2 regions of the Salimicrobium salexigens genome follow, and region 1 is predicted to be linked to the other one. Evidence: predicted binding sites of a transcription regulator. Region 1 holds the regulator's gene; the other holds the start of a gene.
The links. Region 1 encodes LexA, which represses DNA repair genes until DNA is damaged. Its sites were predicted from a motif close to CGAACATATGTTCG; they were not measured.

Region 1 (9,131 bases):
CACACCTTCATAAGCTTTCTCTTTCGTCCCTTCCAGCGTCGGCAGTCCCTGCCTGGTCAACACGAGAGCTGTCGGGTTGGACGTGGATTCCAGTGCCAGTCTCCACGCCGCACTGGATTCGTTCCCGTCTGCCGGACGAATGACCGAGAGGTTCGGAATAGCCCGAAGTGCAGCCAGATGTTCTACAGGTTCGTGAGTCGGGCCGTCTTCCCCTACAGCAATAGAGTCATGCGTGAACACATAATTCACCGGAAGATTCTGAATAGCTGACAAACGGAGAGACGGGCGCAGGTAGTCACTGAAAACGAAGAATGTGCCTCCGTATACTTTAAGGCCTCCGTGTAAAGCCATTCCGTTCAGAGCCGCTGCCATAGCGTGTTCACGGACACCGAACCAGATGTTTCTTCCTGCATAGTTATTTTTTGAAAAGTCTTCCTGCGCCTTGACCGTCGTCTTGTTGGAACCTGCAAGGTCGGCACTTCCGCCGAAGAAGTAAGGGATTTTATCGGAAAGAGCGTTGATCGCTTCCCCGGACGTTGCACGGGTGGCCGCTTTGTCACTGGACGTGTCGTAAGCAGGGAGAACCTGCTCCCAATCTTCCGGAAGTTCACCTTTGATGGCTTTTTCAAGTTCTTCGGCCAGCTCAGGGTTAGCTTTTCTGTATTCTTCGAACTGCTTATTCCATTCTTCCTCTTTCTTCTCCCCGCGTTTTTGGATCTTTTCCTGGAAGTCTTCATAAACTTCATCAGGCACATAGAACGTTTCTTCATATTCCCAGCCATAGTAGTCTTTCGTCTGCTGCACTTCGTCTTCCCCAAGAGGTGCTCCGTGCGCATCCGCTTTACCCGATTTGTTCGGTGCACCGTAGCCGATGACGGTTTTCACTTCGATCATCGTCGGCTGTTCGGTATTTTTCTTCGCTTTATCGAGTGCATCGGTGATAGCTTTCGTATCATTTCCGTCTTCTACACGCAGAACCTGCCAGCCATAGGCTTCGTATCTCTTCTCTACGCTTTCACTGAACGCACGGTTCAGCTCCCCGTCAAGAGAGATGTCATTGGAATCATATAGTACTATGAGTTTTCCGAGACCGAGGTGACCCGCAAGAGACGCGGATTCCTGAGATACACCTTCCATAAGGTCTCCATCACTGCAGATGACATACGTATTATGATCAATGATTGAATGTTTATCTGTATTGTAGTTGGCCGAAAGATGGGCTTCCGCCATCGCGAACCCGGTAGCCATGGCAATACCCTGGCCGAGCGGTCCGGTCGTCGCTTCCACGCCATGCGTATGCCCCACTTCCGGATGTCCGGGCGTTTTGGAGTCCCACTGGCGGAAATTTTTGATATCATCCATCGTTACGTCATATCCGGAAAGATGAAGCAGACTGTACTGCAACATGGATCCGTGGCCTGCCGAGAGTACAAACCGATCACGGTTGAACCAGTCGGAGTTCTTCGGGTTGTGCTCCATATACTCCGTCCAGAGTTTGTAAGCCATAGGCGCCGTGCCCATCGGCATACCAGGATGCCCCGAACTCGCTTTTTCCACTGCGTCGATCGTCAGTGTACGAATAGTATTAATAGACTTCTGTTCAATATCTTTAGTCAATGCCATTCCCCTTTCTGATGCGGAATATGTAACAAGTATAATCCTATAATGAAATAGGTTTCGTAGCAAGTCAGTAAACCGCTTTCACACAAAAAACCTGCGATTCCCGCAGGTTTTTAATGTTTTTTCTCATTCTGCTGCATACGTTTCACTTTCTCCGGGGTAACGTCCTGTCCTTCCGGATCGATGACCGTCATGCCTTTTAAATGGTTCTTAAAAGATTTTCTCACGTTCTGTAAATATTCCTGACGCAATTCATGCTGTTCGTTCTGCTCTTCAGAAGAAAGGCCCTGCTCTTTTTTCTTATTAGCTAAAGCGTTTATACGATCAAGCTTGTGTTGTGCCAACATGTTTTGTCACCTCTTTACTTACCCTGTATATACTGAAGGGTATTATCTTTACTTATGATAACGCGACGTATTTTCATTTTCAAATGTTTGGCTTTCTTTATATCTGCGATGCACCGTCGCTTTGGAGACATCATACCCCATACCGCGGAGAGTAGCCGCAATTTCCTGAAACGTGAGCTTCTTTTCCCGGAGACGTGCCACTTCCGTCACAGGGAAATCAATACGTTCCCGCCCCCTGGCCTGGTCGATGTTCTTCAAATTTTTGGAAGGGTCATAACCATCTTCCACCGCTTTTTTCATCCCTCGTCGAATTTTCATGTTATGAAGATAACGCTGATACTCTTCCACCACTCCGACGATCTGCAGAACCATGGAATCAGACTCGGAAATCTCCATTTCCCCGCTCCCCGTCACCGTATAGATCGTCACATCGAGCTTTTCGAGCTGGTGTAAAAGGGCGATCTTCGTGTTCCCCCTGCCGAGTCTCGTCTCATCCTGAATCAGGAGTGCTTCCGCTTTTTTCGAGGAGAAAATATCAAGTGCACGAAGTATACCTTCCCTTTCGATGGAGTACCCGCTGGCTTTTTCTTCGATAACTTCCACAATATCCATACTATGGTTCTCCGCAAGTTTTTTAAGTTCTTCCTTCTGTCTCTGTATAGACGTAACCTGGGTTTCTTTTTCCGTACTTACTCTGCAATACAAGACCGCTTTCATCCTTACCACCTCTCCCACAGAGAAATGATACAGGATTTAAACACTGGAAACCATTGCAATGTATAGGAAAACCAGACTCAGAATGAACAGAACGATATGAGTAAGATCCTGCTTGGATAATTTATGAAACATGGAATACCTCCCGATAGAACTATTGTTCCTTAGAACTTATGTTCGTGTAAATATCATTATATACGAACTATTGTTCCTGTCAACACAAAAGTTCGAACGCCTGTTTGTATTCCGGCATCCTACGTGCTACAATATATGTAATAAATTTTCTATACAGGATGTGACATTATGACTAACCTATCCAAACGACAGCAGGAAATATTGAATTTCATAAAACAGGAAGTGATCGACAAAGGATATCCCCCGTCCGTCAGGGAAATCGGTAAGTACGTAGGTCTTGCTTCCAGTTCTACCGTACACGGCCACCTCGCGAGACTGGAAAAGAAAGGTTTCATTCGGAGAGACCCGACGAAACCGCGGGCGATCGAAGTGATAGACCTGGAGGAAGGTACTAAAATCCCTAAAGGGGAAGCGACGTTCGCTCCCGTGATCGGTAAAGTAACCGCCGGTGTTCCTATAACTGCAGTAGAGAACATCGAAGAATATCTTCCGGTGCCGGATACGATAAGCAGCACGGAGGAAGATACTTTCATACTCGTCATCCAGGGAGAAAGTATGATAGAAGCCGGCGTTCTTGACGGAGACAAGGTAATCGTCCGTAAGCAGAACACCGCTCAAAACGGAGATATCGTTGTCGGTATGACAGACGAGGGTGAAGCTACAGTGAAGCGATTCTTCAAAGAAGCGGATCACGTACGCCTTCAGCCGGAAAACTCCTCCATGGAGCCTATCCTTCTCGATGACGTCACCATTCTCGGAAAAGTGGTCGGCTTATTCAGGAACGTACACTGAACCGCTCCCCCTGTATACACTTAAAAATCCTCCATTACCGGCCGGTAATGGAGGATTTTTAATTTAGTTTTATGGTTTTATGGTCATGTAAATCTAAACGTTCTCAACGGAAATTCCCCTGAGAGAGGTTCCCATTAATACGTCTGCAGATACTGCTCCCTCTCCCAAGGGTGTACCTGGGTACGGAACATGTTCCACTCGATTTCTTTCGCTTCGATAAAGTGCTCATACAGGTGTTCGCCCAACGCCTTCACCATCACATCATTCTTCTTAAGTTCCTGAAGTGCATCATACAGTGTAGCCGGAAGATCGGTCACTCCCGCTTCTCTGCGCTCTTCCTCATCCATCACGTAAATGTTGCGATCCACCGGTTCAGGTACCTCCAGTTTGTTCTCGATACCGTCGAGACCCGCAGCAAGCAGAGCGGCCATCCCCATATACGGGTTGGCAGCCGGATCGACACTGCGTACTTCGATACGTGTACTCACTCCACGGGACGTCGGAACGCGGATGAGCGGACTTCTGTTCTGGGACGACCAGGCTACATAAGAAGGAGCTTCGTATCCCGGAACGAGACGCTTATAGGAATTCACTATCGGGTTGGTTATTGCCGTGAAAGCCATGGCATGCTTCAGAATACCGGCAGTAAACTGGTAAGCTACATCCGAGAGCTGTTCTTTGCCGTTCTCATCGAAGAAAGCATTTCCTTCTTCCGTGAACAGAGACATGTTTGCGTGCATACCGGAACCGTTCACTCCGAAGAGAGGTTTAGGCATAAACGTTGCATGCAGACCGTGTTTACGGGCGATGGTTTTAACAACGAGTTTAAACGTCTGGATATCGTCACAGTGCTTCACTGCTTCCGAATATTTGAAGTCGATTTCATGCTGCCCGGGAGCGACTTCGTGGTGGGAAGCTTCAATTTCGAAACCCATCTCCTCAAGCTCCAGTACGATATCCCGTCGACAGTTCTCCCCGAGGTCGGTCGGAGCAAGGTCGAAGTAGCCGCCTTTATCGTTCAGTTCAAGGGTAGGATTCATGTTTTCATCCATCTTGAACAGGAAAAATTCCGGTTCGGTACCAAGGTTAAAAGCGGAGAAACCGAGCTCTTCCATTCTTTTCAGGTTGCGCTTCAGGTTATAGCGGGGGCACCCTTCGAATGGAGTACCATCCGTGTTGTAAATGTCACAGATGAATCGTGCCACTTTCCCTTTCTCGGAAGTCCATGGAAGTACGAGAAAAGAATCGAAATCCGGTACCAGATACATATCGGACTCCTCGATTCGTACGAATCCTTCAATGGAAGAACCGTCGAACATCATCACTCCATCCAGAGCTTTGTCGAGCTGACTGAACGGGATCTCCACGTTTTTAATAATACCGAGCATATCCGTAAACTGCAGACGGATGAATTTGACGTTCTCTTCCTCGATCTTCTTGTAAATTTCTTCTCTTGTTAAGCCCATGCGTGTGCCTCCCATAATTTAGTGAAAGAATCTTGATAATTCTCCCTGTCTGAGTCCAAAATTTCCTTTTCCTGCATCATTCTCAATTTCCTTACGAAGCATTTTCCGTAACTCTTTTTCGCTGAGCTGATGGTAGACTTCCTGTACTTCCCCGGGTTTGTAATCAGGGCGGGGCGTTTCCTGTTTCAAATCGAACACCTGCCTGATACCCGCAAGATTGACCCCTTTTTCTACAAGTGATTTAATCTCAAGAAGCCGGTCTACATCATTAAACGAAAACAGTCGCTGATTCCCTTTGGAACGGGCCGGAGTCACCAGCCCATTCTGCTCGTAATAACGAATTTGCCTCGGAGTGAGGGCAGTAAGGGATTGGACGATTCCCATAGAAAACAGCGGCATGGAACGTCGTACTTCATCACTCACTTCTGCCACCCCCTCCAAGAATTCTTACTATTATTATAATTCAAAACAAACAATTGTCAAGCGATGTCAGGAAAGTTGACATGAAAAAAGCCGGAGTATTCCGGCTTCCTTTCGTAGTTCCCTATGACGTAACAGCATTTACGGCACGCCGCACTGCTATTTTCACGTGTTCCGCCGTTAGTCCTCCCTGGACAAAAGCCATGTAGGGAGGCCGGAGCGGGCCGTCTGCTGTCAGTTCAAGGCTCGCACCCTGAATAAACGTGCCGGCCGCCATAATGACGTCGGAATCATATCCCGGAAGCGGGCCCGGTTCCGGAAGGGCGAAGGCATTTACCGGTGAAGCTTTCTGGATCTCCCGGCAGAAATCGACCATCTGCTCCGCATTGTCGAAGTACACTGTCTGAATCAGGTCCGTACGGTATTCATCATAGGACGGTTTTGTCCGGAATCCGTAACTATCCAGATATTTCGCCGTGTAAACCGCTCCTTTCAGAGCTTCCCCGACTACGTGGGGGGCGATGAATATACCCTGGTACATCTCCTGCAGAACGGAAAGCGTGGCACCCATTTCCTTGCCGAGTCCTGGAGCCGTCAGCCGGTGTGCACAGGCAGTAATCAGTTCTTTCCGCCCGGCTATGTATCCGCCCGTACGTACAATACCGCCGCCGGGGTTCTTGATGAGGGAGCCTGCGATCAGATCGGCTCCCGCTTCCAGTGGTTCCGCTTTCTCTACAAATTCCCCGTAACAATTGTCCACAAAAACAATCGCATCAGGTTTCACTGTTTTTATTTCCTTTACCATTCCTTCAATATCCTCAATAGTAAAAGAAGGTCTGTCTGCATACCCCTTGGACCTCTGGATGGCTACCATTTTCGTTCGTGAAGTGATGACTTCCCGGAAACGCTCTGCATCCACCTCCCCTTCTTTTAAAGGTAAGGCACGATAACTGATGCCGAAGTCGTGCAGGGATCCGTGGTCTGCTCCTTCCCCGGCAGGTACAATTACTTCACGGAGAGTGTCATAGGGTTCGCCCGTCACATACAGAAGCTCATCCCCCGGACGGAGAACACCGAAAAAAGCGGTGGAAATCGCATGGGTACCCGAAACGAGCTGAGGTCTGACAAGCGCATCTTCAGCTCCGAATATTTCCGCATAAACTCCTTCGAGCGTATCTCTTCCTTCATCGTCATAGCCATAGCCTGTCTCCGAATGGAAATGACGATCCGCTACGTTCTGATTTTGAAAAGCATCCAGCACTTTTTCCTGATTATGCAGCACAACGTCCTCGATCTTTTCTTTGTAAGGACGGACTTCCTCTTCTATATTCACAATATCATTCATCTTTATGCTCCTTCGGTATTACTTTATCCCTCAAAGGGTGCAGAGGGTCAATATATCCGTGCACTACGTACTCCCCGCGCTCTTCAAGGAAGTCGCGTACGTAAACGAGCGTGTTAAGCTCCAGTGTTTTTAAGAATTTACCTTCTTCCGCTTTCACATACGTATGGTAGGGATCCCAGTTTTCCGATAGTACTTCTTCAATTGCCGATAATACGTCCCCGACTCCTCTGTCATCTTTAAAGGAAGTCTGGACCGACGGCTTTTCCATCGGTGTAAATGGTCCCTCCACCTTATCCTGCTTATTATAAACGGTAAGCCGTGGCAAATTCTCGGCTCCAAGTTCTTCAAGAAGAGAGAGGACCGTTTTTTCATGCTGGTCATGATCGGAGGCCGAGGCATCCACGATGTGCAGAATGAAGTCGGCTTCCGTCACTTCTTCGAGAGTGGAACGGAAGGCGGCAATCAATGTTGTAGGCAGGTGCTGTATGAAACCTACCGTATCGGACATGAGAACTTCGAGCCCCGATGGGAGCTGGGTCTGCCGCGTCAACGGATCGAGTGTAGCGAACAGCTTATCCTCCTGCAGAGAATCGGCGGAAGTTATTTTATTGAAAAAGGTCGTCTTTCCGGCGTTCGTATATCCGACGATCGCCACCTGAAACGCACTGTTCTCTTTCCTTCGTTCTCTGTATTGCTTCCTGTGCTCCACGACCTGATCGAGTCTCGTCCTTACATCACGGATCCTCCTTCTGATGTGGCGGCGGTCCGTTTCCAGCTTCGTTTCCCCAGGGCCTCGCGTACCTATTCCGCCTCCAAGTCTCGACAACTGAACGCCCTGACCCGACAGTCTCGGGAGGAGGTATTGTAACTGGGCAAGTTCCACCTGCAGTTTACCTTCTTTAGTTTTGGCCCTATATGCAAAAATGTCCAGAATCAGCTGGCTTCTGTCTATTACTCTGACTTCCAGTCGGTTCGTAATGTTTCGGAGCTGAGTCGGTGACAGTTCATCATTGATGATTACCAGTTCAATATCATCTTCCTCTATAACACCTCTCGCTTCTTCCAGCTTCCCGTCGCCAAGATAATGAGCTTTATGAGGTTTTTCCAGCTGCTGGACAAGTACACTCACAACTTCGCCCCCGGCAGTTTTTGTTAAATCTTTCAGTTCTTCCAGTGAATAATCGAATGTTTCTTTTTTTCTCGGGTCTTTTCTTGCTAAAATCAACGCCTTCTCTTTATCCAAAGATAAGCATCCCCCTTTAATAAAAGTCTTTATTACTGCAGTCTTCCCGCTGTGGACCGATTTCATCCCTCCGGGAACGGATTCTTTCTGCCTGATATCCTCTCATACTGTATCATCAGGGAAAAAGGAAGCAAATTAAGTTCGAAAGGCAGACTTTTTTCAATAATAAAACCGGGCCAAAAGCGCCCGGTTTACATGTCTTCTAATGTAACATTTTTATTCGGAGAAAAAGTGGAAATCGCATGTTTGAAGATCAACTGCTGCTTCCCTTCAGTTTCAACGAGCACTGTAAAGTTATCGAAAGCTTTAATAGTTCCCTTTAACTGGAAACCGTTCAGCAGGAACAGCGTCAATGGAATCTTATCCTTACGCAACTGATTCAAGTAATTATCCTGAATATTCACTGTCTGGCTCATAAAATGATCCTCCTCCATTCTATCTCTCTAGCTTAACAGTTTATTTCTCCGGCAACATCAAAAATCCTTCTAAATCTGACAAAATTAAAGAAACTTTTTCTGCAAAATTCTCCTCGGTCACTTCATACCAATCTACGGGAAGCTTATTTTTGAAATACGTATACTGTCGTTTGGCGTATCTCCTTGAGTTTCTCTGCAGAAGTGCTACCGCTTCCTCCAACTCCTCCCCCCCCTCCAGATAAGGGATCATTTCTTTGTAACCGATAGCTTTCATCGCCTGGGTCTCTTTCGGATATTTTTCCAGCAGATTGCTGACTTCTCCCGGAAGTCCGTCTTTGACCATGGAATTGACTCTTTGGTCAATTCTGTTATACAACATACTCCTTTCCATCTCGAGACCGATCATTCTGAAGTTGTAAAATGGAGGCTGTTGCAGTGACTCATGCTCGGATTTCGTCTTTCCGGTGACTTCATAAATTTCTAAAGCTCTAAGTACGCGTTTCGTATTATTGGGGTGAACTCTCCCCGCTTCATCCGGATCGATCAAGGTAAGCCGTTCATGCATCTTCTCTTTGCCTTCCTGTTCGAGTTCACATGCCAGCCTTCCGCTTTTCACAGGATCCCGCGGAGTGT
Region 2 (9,131 bases), on a different contig from region 1:
ACCATGACGGGGTCACAGACGTATGGTTTCCGCCGGGCCCCGATCCATTCCCCTACTGTGCGTGCAGCTTCTTTCGATGAAATCATTCCGGTTTTGATAGCATCCACAGGCAGATCCTCCTCAATACTTTTAAGCTGAGCAGTAAGGAATGGAACAGGTACGTGATGAACCTCCCGGACTCCCATAGTGTTCTGGGCGGTCAAAGAAGTCAGCACAGACATTCCGTACACCTGCCATTCTTCCATCGTCTTGATATCCGCCTGAATCCCGGCTCCGCCTCCGGAATCGGATCCTGCGATTGTCAGTGCTGTATATGGTCTCATCTCGCCGCCTCCTTTCCTGCAGGCCATTCTTCCAGTGAATAGGACATTTCCCAGAAAGCGAGTTCCAACTGACAGCTTTTCCGGAAAGCTTCTTTCATTTTCCGCCTGTCTTCCGGAGATGCCCGCTCCGCTTCCTCATCCAGACGTTTCATCATGTAGCCGGTGGTTTCGGCAATAGAATCATCGGCATAGAATTCAATCCACTCATAGAAAGGATGGTCCGATTCCGGAGAGAAACGCCGTTTCAATTCTTTTCCGATTTCATCGTAAGTCCACGGACAGGGAAGCATAGCCGCAATTGTTTTTCCGAGCAGACCTTCTGTGGCCACACTCTTCATGTGAGCACGATAATGATCCGCTGTCGGTGGCATCGGATAACCCTGAAGATTTTCGTACGGGGTGCCTGCGTAATCGCTTAAATTGCGGTGTGGGTGCATCTCATCCCCCAGCACAAAGGCGATCTGATTATGAAAAAATGTTATATCCTCCCGACTGTCGGATTGGGAAATGGCCGTGCCATAAAGGGTAAGGAAGGTATTCAAGTATTCATAGTCCGCTTTTACGTAGTGAGCCACCGCTTCTTTCGGCAGTTCACCTTCGCCAAGACCCTGTACAAACGGGTGATCGAAAATCGCCTGAAATACATCTTCATTTTCTCTTCTTAATTCTTTCGTAAATGACATAAAAATAGCCTCCTCGTTTAGTATAAAGGAAGCCCCCATGTGCAGAGTGCTTCCCTTCGGCGGCATGACCCGCATCAGGTTCAAAGGGACTAAGGCAAAACCTTATCTCAGCGATATCCGCGCCCCCAGCAGTTCAAATAATTAAGTTGTCACGATAGCTGTCTGTTTCAGCCGGACTGCGACCATCCAGCCTATCAGCGCCCCGGTCACGGTACTTACAGCGAATGAAGGTACAAAAGCGAAAACCCCGGCGCCTGTACCCATCAACAGATTGGCGATCGGTACGGAAGCAAGAGATCCGAATAATCCTGTCCCGATGATTTCACCGGTTACCGCTCCCCCGATACGCTTCGTGTAGTGATATGTCACTCCCGCCACAAAAGCCCCGATCATACCCCCCGGAAATGCTAGCAGAGTGCCGAGACCTAACAGGTTCCGCAACACAGCTATCAGGAAAGCTATCGTCACCGCCGGCAGCGGTCCAAGCGTAACGGCAGCAACGACGTTGACGGCATGCTGGACCGGATAGGCCTTTGCTATTCCGGCCGGAAACCACAGCATCTGTGCCCCGAGCGTTCCGAGTGCAGTAAGCACAGCCATGGTCGTAAGCAGTTTTGTGCGATTCATAATTCTCCCCCCTTTTATCCCAGGCAGAAGAAGAAGCAAAAAAACCGGGTCCTGAATTACAGGACCCGGTTCGTCAATGGTATGTTGACTACTTCCCCACGCTGGTATGAGCCAGATCAGGTCCAGAGAGTCGGAAAGTCATTCTTTCCTCTCAGTCCGTATCACGGACACCCCTAGTAGTTGATTACTTATTCACTTGGACGATACCAGTATAACAAAAGCCAGAATCTTTTGCACCATCTGAACCGTTTTTTCGAAAATATCAGTAATTTCCACAAGGAGGCATTGACAATCCCGGAGAGAGTAATAGAATTTAGAAAAAGCAGTCTTTTTGCTACAGTAAGGGGTGTAAGCAATGATTCGCATCGACAATCTTACCCGGCGGTTTCCGAATGGCAAAGGGATTTTCAACGTCTCTTTTGAAGTACAGGAAGGGGAAGTGTTCGGGTTTCTCGGACCTAACGGATCTGGTAAATCCACGACTATCCGTCATCTCCTCGGGTATATGAAACCTCAAAAGGGGAGTGCTGTAATTGACGGTTATGATACGTGGAAGAATCAGGCGAAAGCACGGGGAAGAATCGGTTATTTACCGGGGGAGATCGCTTTTCTCGAAGGAATGACAGGGAGCGACTTTCTCGATATGATGGCAGGAATGCAGGGGATCACGGACAAGAGCAAACGGACCAGCCTGATTCAGCGTCTCCAGTTTGATCCCGATGCTCCTATCCGGAAGATGTCCAAAGGGATGAAACAGAAGATCGGAATCGTTGCGACATTTATGCACGACCCCGATGTATATATTCTGGATGAACCCACCTCCGGACTGGACCCCCTTATGCAAAAGCTTTTCGTCGAGCTCGTGCTGGAAGAGAAGGAAAAGGGAAAAACCTTTCTGATGTCCTCCCACAGCTTTTCGGAGATTGAACGAACGTGCGATCGTGCAGCTATCATCCGGAATGGAGAGATTGTTACGGTCAAGGATATACACGAACTGCAATCCATGCAGCGTAAGGTCTTCGATGTCACACTGACCCGGTCCGAAGATGTTGAAGCTATGAAGGAATCCAGGCTTTCCATTAAAAAAACGGAGGGGTTATTCGTACGGGTCGAAGTCCAGGGGGACTTTGATAATTTTATCCACGAATTATCGAAGTACAGCGTCAAAAATATCAGTGCCGGCACCCAGAGTCTGGAACAGATATTTATGGATTACTATGATGCAGAGGAGGCCGGGTCATGAATTTTCCGCTTTATAAACAAATGATGAAATCAAATATTAAATTATTCCTCGGCTTCGGTCTCGTTTCCGCTATTTATGTAGTTCTTATGACGTCGCTGTTCCCCCTCTTTGCGGACAATCTCGATGAAATGGAAAGCATGATGGAACTGTTCCCTGATTCTCTATTAAGAGCTCTCGGACTGGAAGCTTTCGGCAACTATGGCCAGTTTATTTCAGCGGAATACTACGGATTATTCTACCTGCTTATTTTGGGTGTGTTCAGCGTAATGAGTGCGGTGCAGTTGCTGGCAAAACTTGTGGACCGGGGTTCCATGGCTTATCTCCTTTCCACCAGAATCTCCAGGGTTCAGATTGCTTTTACTCAGATGATGGTTCTGCTGAGCGGTCTTATCATTATACATGTCCTGAATTTCGGCGGGGGACTGGCTGCCGGCGAACTGCTGATAGATGAGCAGAATGCGATAGCCATGAAAGATTTTTTTCAGATCAACTTTGTGGGGTTTTTGTTATTTTTTGCAGTAGGGGGGTACTCTTTCCTCGTGTCTTCCCTGCTGAACGATGAGAGGTCGGCGTTAGCGACAGCAGGCGGGTTGACCTTCCTTTTTTACGGAATGAATATGATTGGAAAGATTGTGACCGATGTCGACTGGTTACGGAACATCACTCCCTTTTCGCTTTATGAACCCGGAAAAATCGCCGGAGGAGATGCGGAAGTATGGACATCTTCTCTCATACTTACGGGTATTGGAATCCTTGCTTATACTCTGGCAATCGTTCTGTTCAGGCATCGGAACCTCCCGTTGTAAAAGTCTGCCATACAGGAAGATCGATACTCAGGTTCAAAAGGAATCAGGCCCCCGGCATGTTTCTTTCACCTGTTTTCCGGATACACGACCACCCCGTCTTTCTCGATGATAGGCATCGCTCCCCACCGGCCCTGCTCGTGTTTTACCAGGGAAATTCCATCCTTTTCATCTAAAATATGATAGACATCCCATCCGTTCGCTTCCAGCCAGTTACTGACAAGCAGTCTGTGACAGCGGGACGGGTGTCTTTCCGCACAAAAATACGCAACATCCTTCTCACCGGCCAGTGCTTCGAGCCCGACTATTCCTTCCCTGAACTCCTCCGTCAGTGTATAGTCTGCATAATTGTGAAAGGACTGGTTCTCCCAGGCTCCGTTCACCTCCGACTGCACGTGGCCTGCTTTATTGCGTCGTCCTGCAAGGAGAGGGTGGTAGGAGTATGAAAACCCTCCCCCCGCCAGCCACTTCTTCATGTTCTCCTGATTGAAATGGGGAAACTTACGACTCGCCGGAAACGCCCGTACATCCGCCACCGCATTCACTTTCGCCTCTTTCAGCATAGAAAGAAAGAACTGTTTCGAGTGGGAAGAGTGTCCAATCGTATATATGTAAGGTTTCCTCATTCCCGGGAACCCTGCTTTAACCGGCGAACCTCTTCTTCCAGTCTGGTAATTTTTTTTGCGTTGATCTCGACTACTGCGTAAACAATCCCTATCACAAAGCCCAGGATCGCTCCTCTCCACCCAAGAGTGATCAGCCCGACGAACGCTGCCATCAGTATGTAAAAAAATATCATTCTTTTCCTCCCCTTCTAAATCTTTCTGAGTTTCTTTCCGCTTTGTTCCTTATTTCCTGTTTAAAGTCCCGAACGTCTTCTTCTGAAAGATTTTCCTTTTCCACCAGTGTTTCTCTGCGCTTTTTTCCGTATTCAATGACGAGCTCTTCTTCTCTTTCCACAAGTCCCGTCATGTCCCCGAGAAGCACTTCTTTTTTATTGAAAAACGGGCCATTGCGTATGAGTACAGCCTGGTCATCGACTGTTATATATTCTTTTCCCGATCTCGTAAAAAAGTAGAAAGTGTTTATTACCCCGGAAATAATGATGACTCCTGTCACAATTTGGATGAAACTGAGAAGCAGAGGGGAAGGGTCTATCGAGGCCATAGTAATAATGTTGGCTGCAACAGCAGCCATTGCCTGCCACAGAGATTTGAGGCCCTCACGCTTCCACTTCTTGGAATTTTTATAACGATACTCCATAGATACCCTCCAATCAAGATACCGATTATAACAGAGACTGTAGATCGGCGAATGTTTCAATCGTCTGCTCGGCCCTGTCCACCTCACCAAATCCGTAGGATGCGTAGTAGAAAGGAAGGCCTGCACTTTGAGCGGCTTCTTTATCTCCCGAGGTATCCCCCACATAAATCGGGCTGTTAAGATCGTTTCTTTTCACCACGAGCTGAATATTCTCTGCTTTGGAGAGGCCGGTACGTCCAGGATTTTCAAAGTCCTTAAAATATTTCTCCAGCTGATGGGCCTGAAGAAACGCTTCAATATAGCCGTCCTGGCAGTTACTTACGATAAACAGAGGATAGTTGTTATAAAGGTGCTGCAGAGTACGTTCCACCCCTTCGTATAATTCCCCACCCTGTTTTTTAATTACTTCGATCTCCGCTTCAAAACAATTGTGGATAATCTTTTCACCCTCAGACTGATCAAGATGCGGGAATAACTTCTTAACTACTTCTTCTGTTTGGAGTCCCATTATAGATTCCATATCTTCCCGACTAAGTTCTTTTTCTTCGGGACGATGTGCCTGAATTGTTTCATTCCAGGCATCTTTCACCGTGGAAATGGGATCCCATAGAGTCCCGTCTAAATCAAAGATAACACTATCCATGAATCATCACTCCTTTTTACGGCCCATAATCTTGCATCCGTTCCGTCCTGAACAGGCAATGAGCAATTTGTTATTTTCGTAATCTTTCCTGTACCCTATATGGACAAAGACTCGTGGCAAGAGAGCGATTTCGCCTCCCTCTGTGCATTTTGTTTGTCAGTCGGCGAACATTAAGTTTCCCTGTCTCAACTGTTTTGAAATCTCCTCCGGGTCAGGACAGACAGTGGGCTGGAAATCAATCAGTATCATCGAACGTTCCCCCTTCATTTCTTCTTTCCCTTTCGTTACGGGAGCAACATAATGACTGACCATCGGATCGAACACTCCATATGATTCGAGAGGGGAAGTCAGCGTCATCTGCTTCAGCAGCTGTTTCTCGTTTACGTTTTCCGGTACTTCTCCCGCTACATGAGGAGTGCCTATAGCATTCCCGCCCCCTTCTGCGTTCTGACGATGGACAAGATGGGCGAACGTGAATGGTTCCCCGTCCTGATGGAGATGGTTCGGAGAAGACACTGCAATTTCCTGTTCATTATCCACTTCCAGTTTCACAAAATGAACCCCGGCGTGAATAGGGAGAAGAAGGTCTTCCTCTCTCCAGAACGTCTGTCTGTAATCGAACAGAATGATGTCATCAAGCAGACGGTTCTCCCGCATTTTCTCTGAAATAGCCGGAAAATCACGGGCGCTGTCCGTATATTCAGGGTTGAAGCTCCCCTGGAAATACTTGTACATTTCTCCCTCTTCGGTCCGAACGGAAGGCAACCACTGGACATGGCCTGTGCCCGGTATAATCACCGCTCTCCCGTATCTTCTGTATCTGTTCAGTTCCTGCGCATACGAGTCTGCCGGCAGCGTAGCGAACTCCTGTTTGATTTCCTCCAGCTCTTCTTCAAGGTGACGGGTCTTCAGTATATTTTTCAGATCGTAATATTCATACCCGAAACGTTTCAAATAACTCACTTTCTTCTCCTCCTGTTGCTCATAATAATACTTTTCTTATGGTGTAAAATACCGCCGGTCAATATTGGCTGATTCAAATTAAAAACCGGTACGTACGAATGCCGGAATCGTCACTTTCTGTTATTGATAGTGTGAAAAATGATAAACGTAATCAGAAAGAAGAATACAAGACCGGCGCCGATCAGCATATCAATCACAAATTCCAATCCCCTCTTCCTCCTTTCCCGTACAGTAAAGCAGTATCAAACACATATTCTCACGTCTGAAATTATTTTATCATAGAAAAAATCCCTCTGCTTAAGCAGAGGGGGAGGCAGGAGTCATTCCGGCAGCGGAGTCTTTTCCGAAATGAAACCTTTCGTTACCATTTCTTTCCGGAAATCTTTCTGAATCTCTTCCTGCAGCAGAAGCACATCTTCTTCAATATAACCACCAGTCGCAGCCACCGAATGATTAGAAAAAAATCGTCGTGTGATCGATCCGTAAGGGCTTTGCCCGGACGTGCTTCTGCAAGCCTTTCCCGTGACAGGGTCAGAATCAAAGCACCTGAGCTCCAGACCCTGGGCATGCTGAATGGTCTCTTTAACTTTTCTTTATTCATTACCTTACTAAAGAGAAACATACCCTTCTTTATTCAAAACTCTGTCAGAAATTATTCTTTTGTTGCATAGACAAGGATATCTTTCCCATCTATAATGTGGGTATGCTCTTATAAAGAGCATTCATGTGAGAAAGACCTCCCAACCTCCGGGAGGAAGACTCATCTGCACATGTTAATTCAGAAACATCGAACAGCGCTCCTTCCACCCGCCGGTGGGGGAGCGCCTTTTTAAATTTGTCGCTTACTCTTCCAAAAGCGTTACGCTTACACTTACGTCGAGGTTCTGTCCCCCTCCGCGATATACCCCCTGCAGCGGACTTACATCTGCATAGTCACGCCCCGTGCCGATTCGTATATGATTCTCCAGCGCTTCTACGTTGTTCGTCGGATCGAGTCCCGTCCAGCCGACACCAGGAACCATCACTTCCACCCAGGCATGAGTGGCAGCGTCCCCGACGAGAGCCGAATCTTCCCCGATATATAAATATCCACTGGCGTACCGGGCCGGTATCCCGTTCCCCCTTAACACTGCAATCATAATATGAGCAAAGTCCTGACACACCCCTCCCTGCAAAGGCCATGCTTCGTGTGCTTTCGTATTCACATCCGTCGTGGTTGTATTGTAAAACAGCGTATTGTGCACGTATCTCATCAGGTCGATAGAAAACTGAATCGGATCCGTCGGATCACCGACATTTTTAGTAAGCAGATCAATCTGTTCTTTGTACATGAATGTATAGGGTGTTTCGTTCAGGTAGGCCAGATAGTGTTTGCGAAAAAGCTCGGAATGAAATATCTGCTTCATTTCGTCCGAATAGCGGATCATATCGATAAAAGGGCTCTTCTGAATACTGACCGTTGAAATCGTTTTGACCGTCAAATGTTTATGTTTTTCGGGAATAAAAAATGTTTCCACGTGATTCCCCCACACATCGACGTGCTCTTTTATTACAGAGACAGGCGAGATCTCCGAACGGTAGGCCAATACCCGCTGGCATTCATCGGAACGCGGTTTTAACCGAATGTGGTTCATGCTTTGATCTACGGATGTTTCATAGTGGAATTTATTTGTGTGTTCAATTTGGTATTTCATAAAATCGTTTGCTCCTTCTCATGTTGAGGATGTTGGTACAGAAAGATAGTAGGTTTCCATAAACAGACTGCTTAAAGCGATGCACTGCTTCTGAAAATGGTCAAGAAACCTCATAAGTTCTTCCATGTTCATGTCTTTAATCCCGGTATCGCTGATTTCTGCAAGAATCACATCTGTAAGCTGAAACAGCTCTTCCGAATAGTGATGCACCTGCCCGCCTTCAAGATCCATTATCGCTTCTTTAATATGCGTCATACAGTAGTTTATCGACCTCGGAAACTTTTCTTCTTTTACAAGAAAATCAAGGACGTACGCAGAGTCCATGGTCGGCGGATGTTCTTTGATGAATGAATCGTATCCGTTCAGGAACCTGAGAGCAGCCAGCCAGTAGTAATAATTGTTCGTTGTATGTTGAAGGGGTTCCCGCCTTTGTTTCTCACAGACGACGTTCAGAATACGGGCTGTCTTCTCCGCACGCTCAAGCCACTTGCCAACCTTGATGAACGTATATGGTACCCCTCTGGTCATTGAGGATTCTATTACCCCCTGCGCGGTCATAGAGGTGCGGGTGACTGTTTTCAAATAGTCTTTCGTCCGTGCCAGTGTCCCTATATTTCCTCCGCTGTCCTGATGATCAAGATGGAATTCATTGAGAATCTCCCACAACTCGCCCGGGATAATATCACGCGTATTCTTAGTGTTCTCTCTCGCGACTTTCATACAGTTCTCGATGGAATTGGGATTAATCGGATTCATTGTCAGATACTCGATCATAGTCCCTCTTTCCATTCTCGAATAATGATTGATGTAGTCCCGGTAGGAAGCACAAATCTCAAGCACTTCTTCCCAGTCCCTGTCCAGCACTTGCTGATCAGCCGCTTCGAGCATA

Region 2: a site for LexA is predicted at 6,792-6,805, ahead of BW931_RS01440 (2OG-Fe dioxygenase family protein). Genes of this name have one in related genera too.

The regions. Positions count from the first base shown of each region.
Region 1 covers NZ_FTOK01000003.1:184,760-193,890, reverse strand. Annotated here, with positions in the region: gene tkt (transketolase) at 1-1,623, opposite strand, end outside; gene BW931_RS05115 (DUF896 domain-containing protein) at 1,734-1,967, opposite strand; gene BW931_RS05110 (YneB family resolvase-like protein) at 2,016-2,684, opposite strand; gene lexA (transcriptional repressor LexA) at 2,985-3,608, shown strand; gene glnA (type I glutamate--ammonia ligase) at 3,743-5,074, opposite strand; gene BW931_RS05095 (MerR family transcriptional regulator) at 5,093-5,497, opposite strand; gene BW931_RS05090 (methionine gamma-lyase family protein) at 5,619-6,839, opposite strand; gene hflX (GTPase HflX) at 6,832-8,082, opposite strand; gene hfq (RNA chaperone Hfq) at 8,274-8,498, opposite strand; gene miaA (tRNA (adenosine(37)-N6)-dimethylallyltransferase MiaA) at 8,539-9,131, opposite strand, start outside.
Region 2 covers NZ_FTOK01000001.1:281,287-290,417, reverse strand. Annotated here, with positions in the region: gene thiD (bifunctional hydroxymethylpyrimidine kinase/phosphomethylpyrimidine kinase) at 1-323, opposite strand, end outside; gene tenA (thiaminase II) at 320-1,006, opposite strand; TPP riboswitch at 1,041-1,143, opposite strand; gene thiW (energy coupling factor transporter S component ThiW) at 1,148-1,633, opposite strand; TPP riboswitch at 1,710-1,818, opposite strand; gene BW931_RS01465 (ABC transporter ATP-binding protein) at 1,989-2,876, shown strand; gene BW931_RS01460 (ABC transporter permease subunit) at 2,873-3,682, shown strand; gene BW931_RS01455 (DUF488 domain-containing protein) at 3,748-4,305, opposite strand; gene BW931_RS13445 (hypothetical protein) at 4,302-4,478, opposite strand; gene BW931_RS01450 (hypothetical protein) at 4,475-4,942, opposite strand; gene BW931_RS01445 (HAD family hydrolase) at 4,968-5,585, opposite strand; gene BW931_RS01440 (2OG-Fe dioxygenase family protein) at 5,742-6,548, opposite strand; gene BW931_RS13750 (hypothetical protein) at 6,869-6,994, opposite strand; gene BW931_RS01435 (transglutaminase family protein) at 7,391-8,242, opposite strand; gene BW931_RS01430 (alpha-E domain-containing protein) at 8,261-9,131, opposite strand, start outside.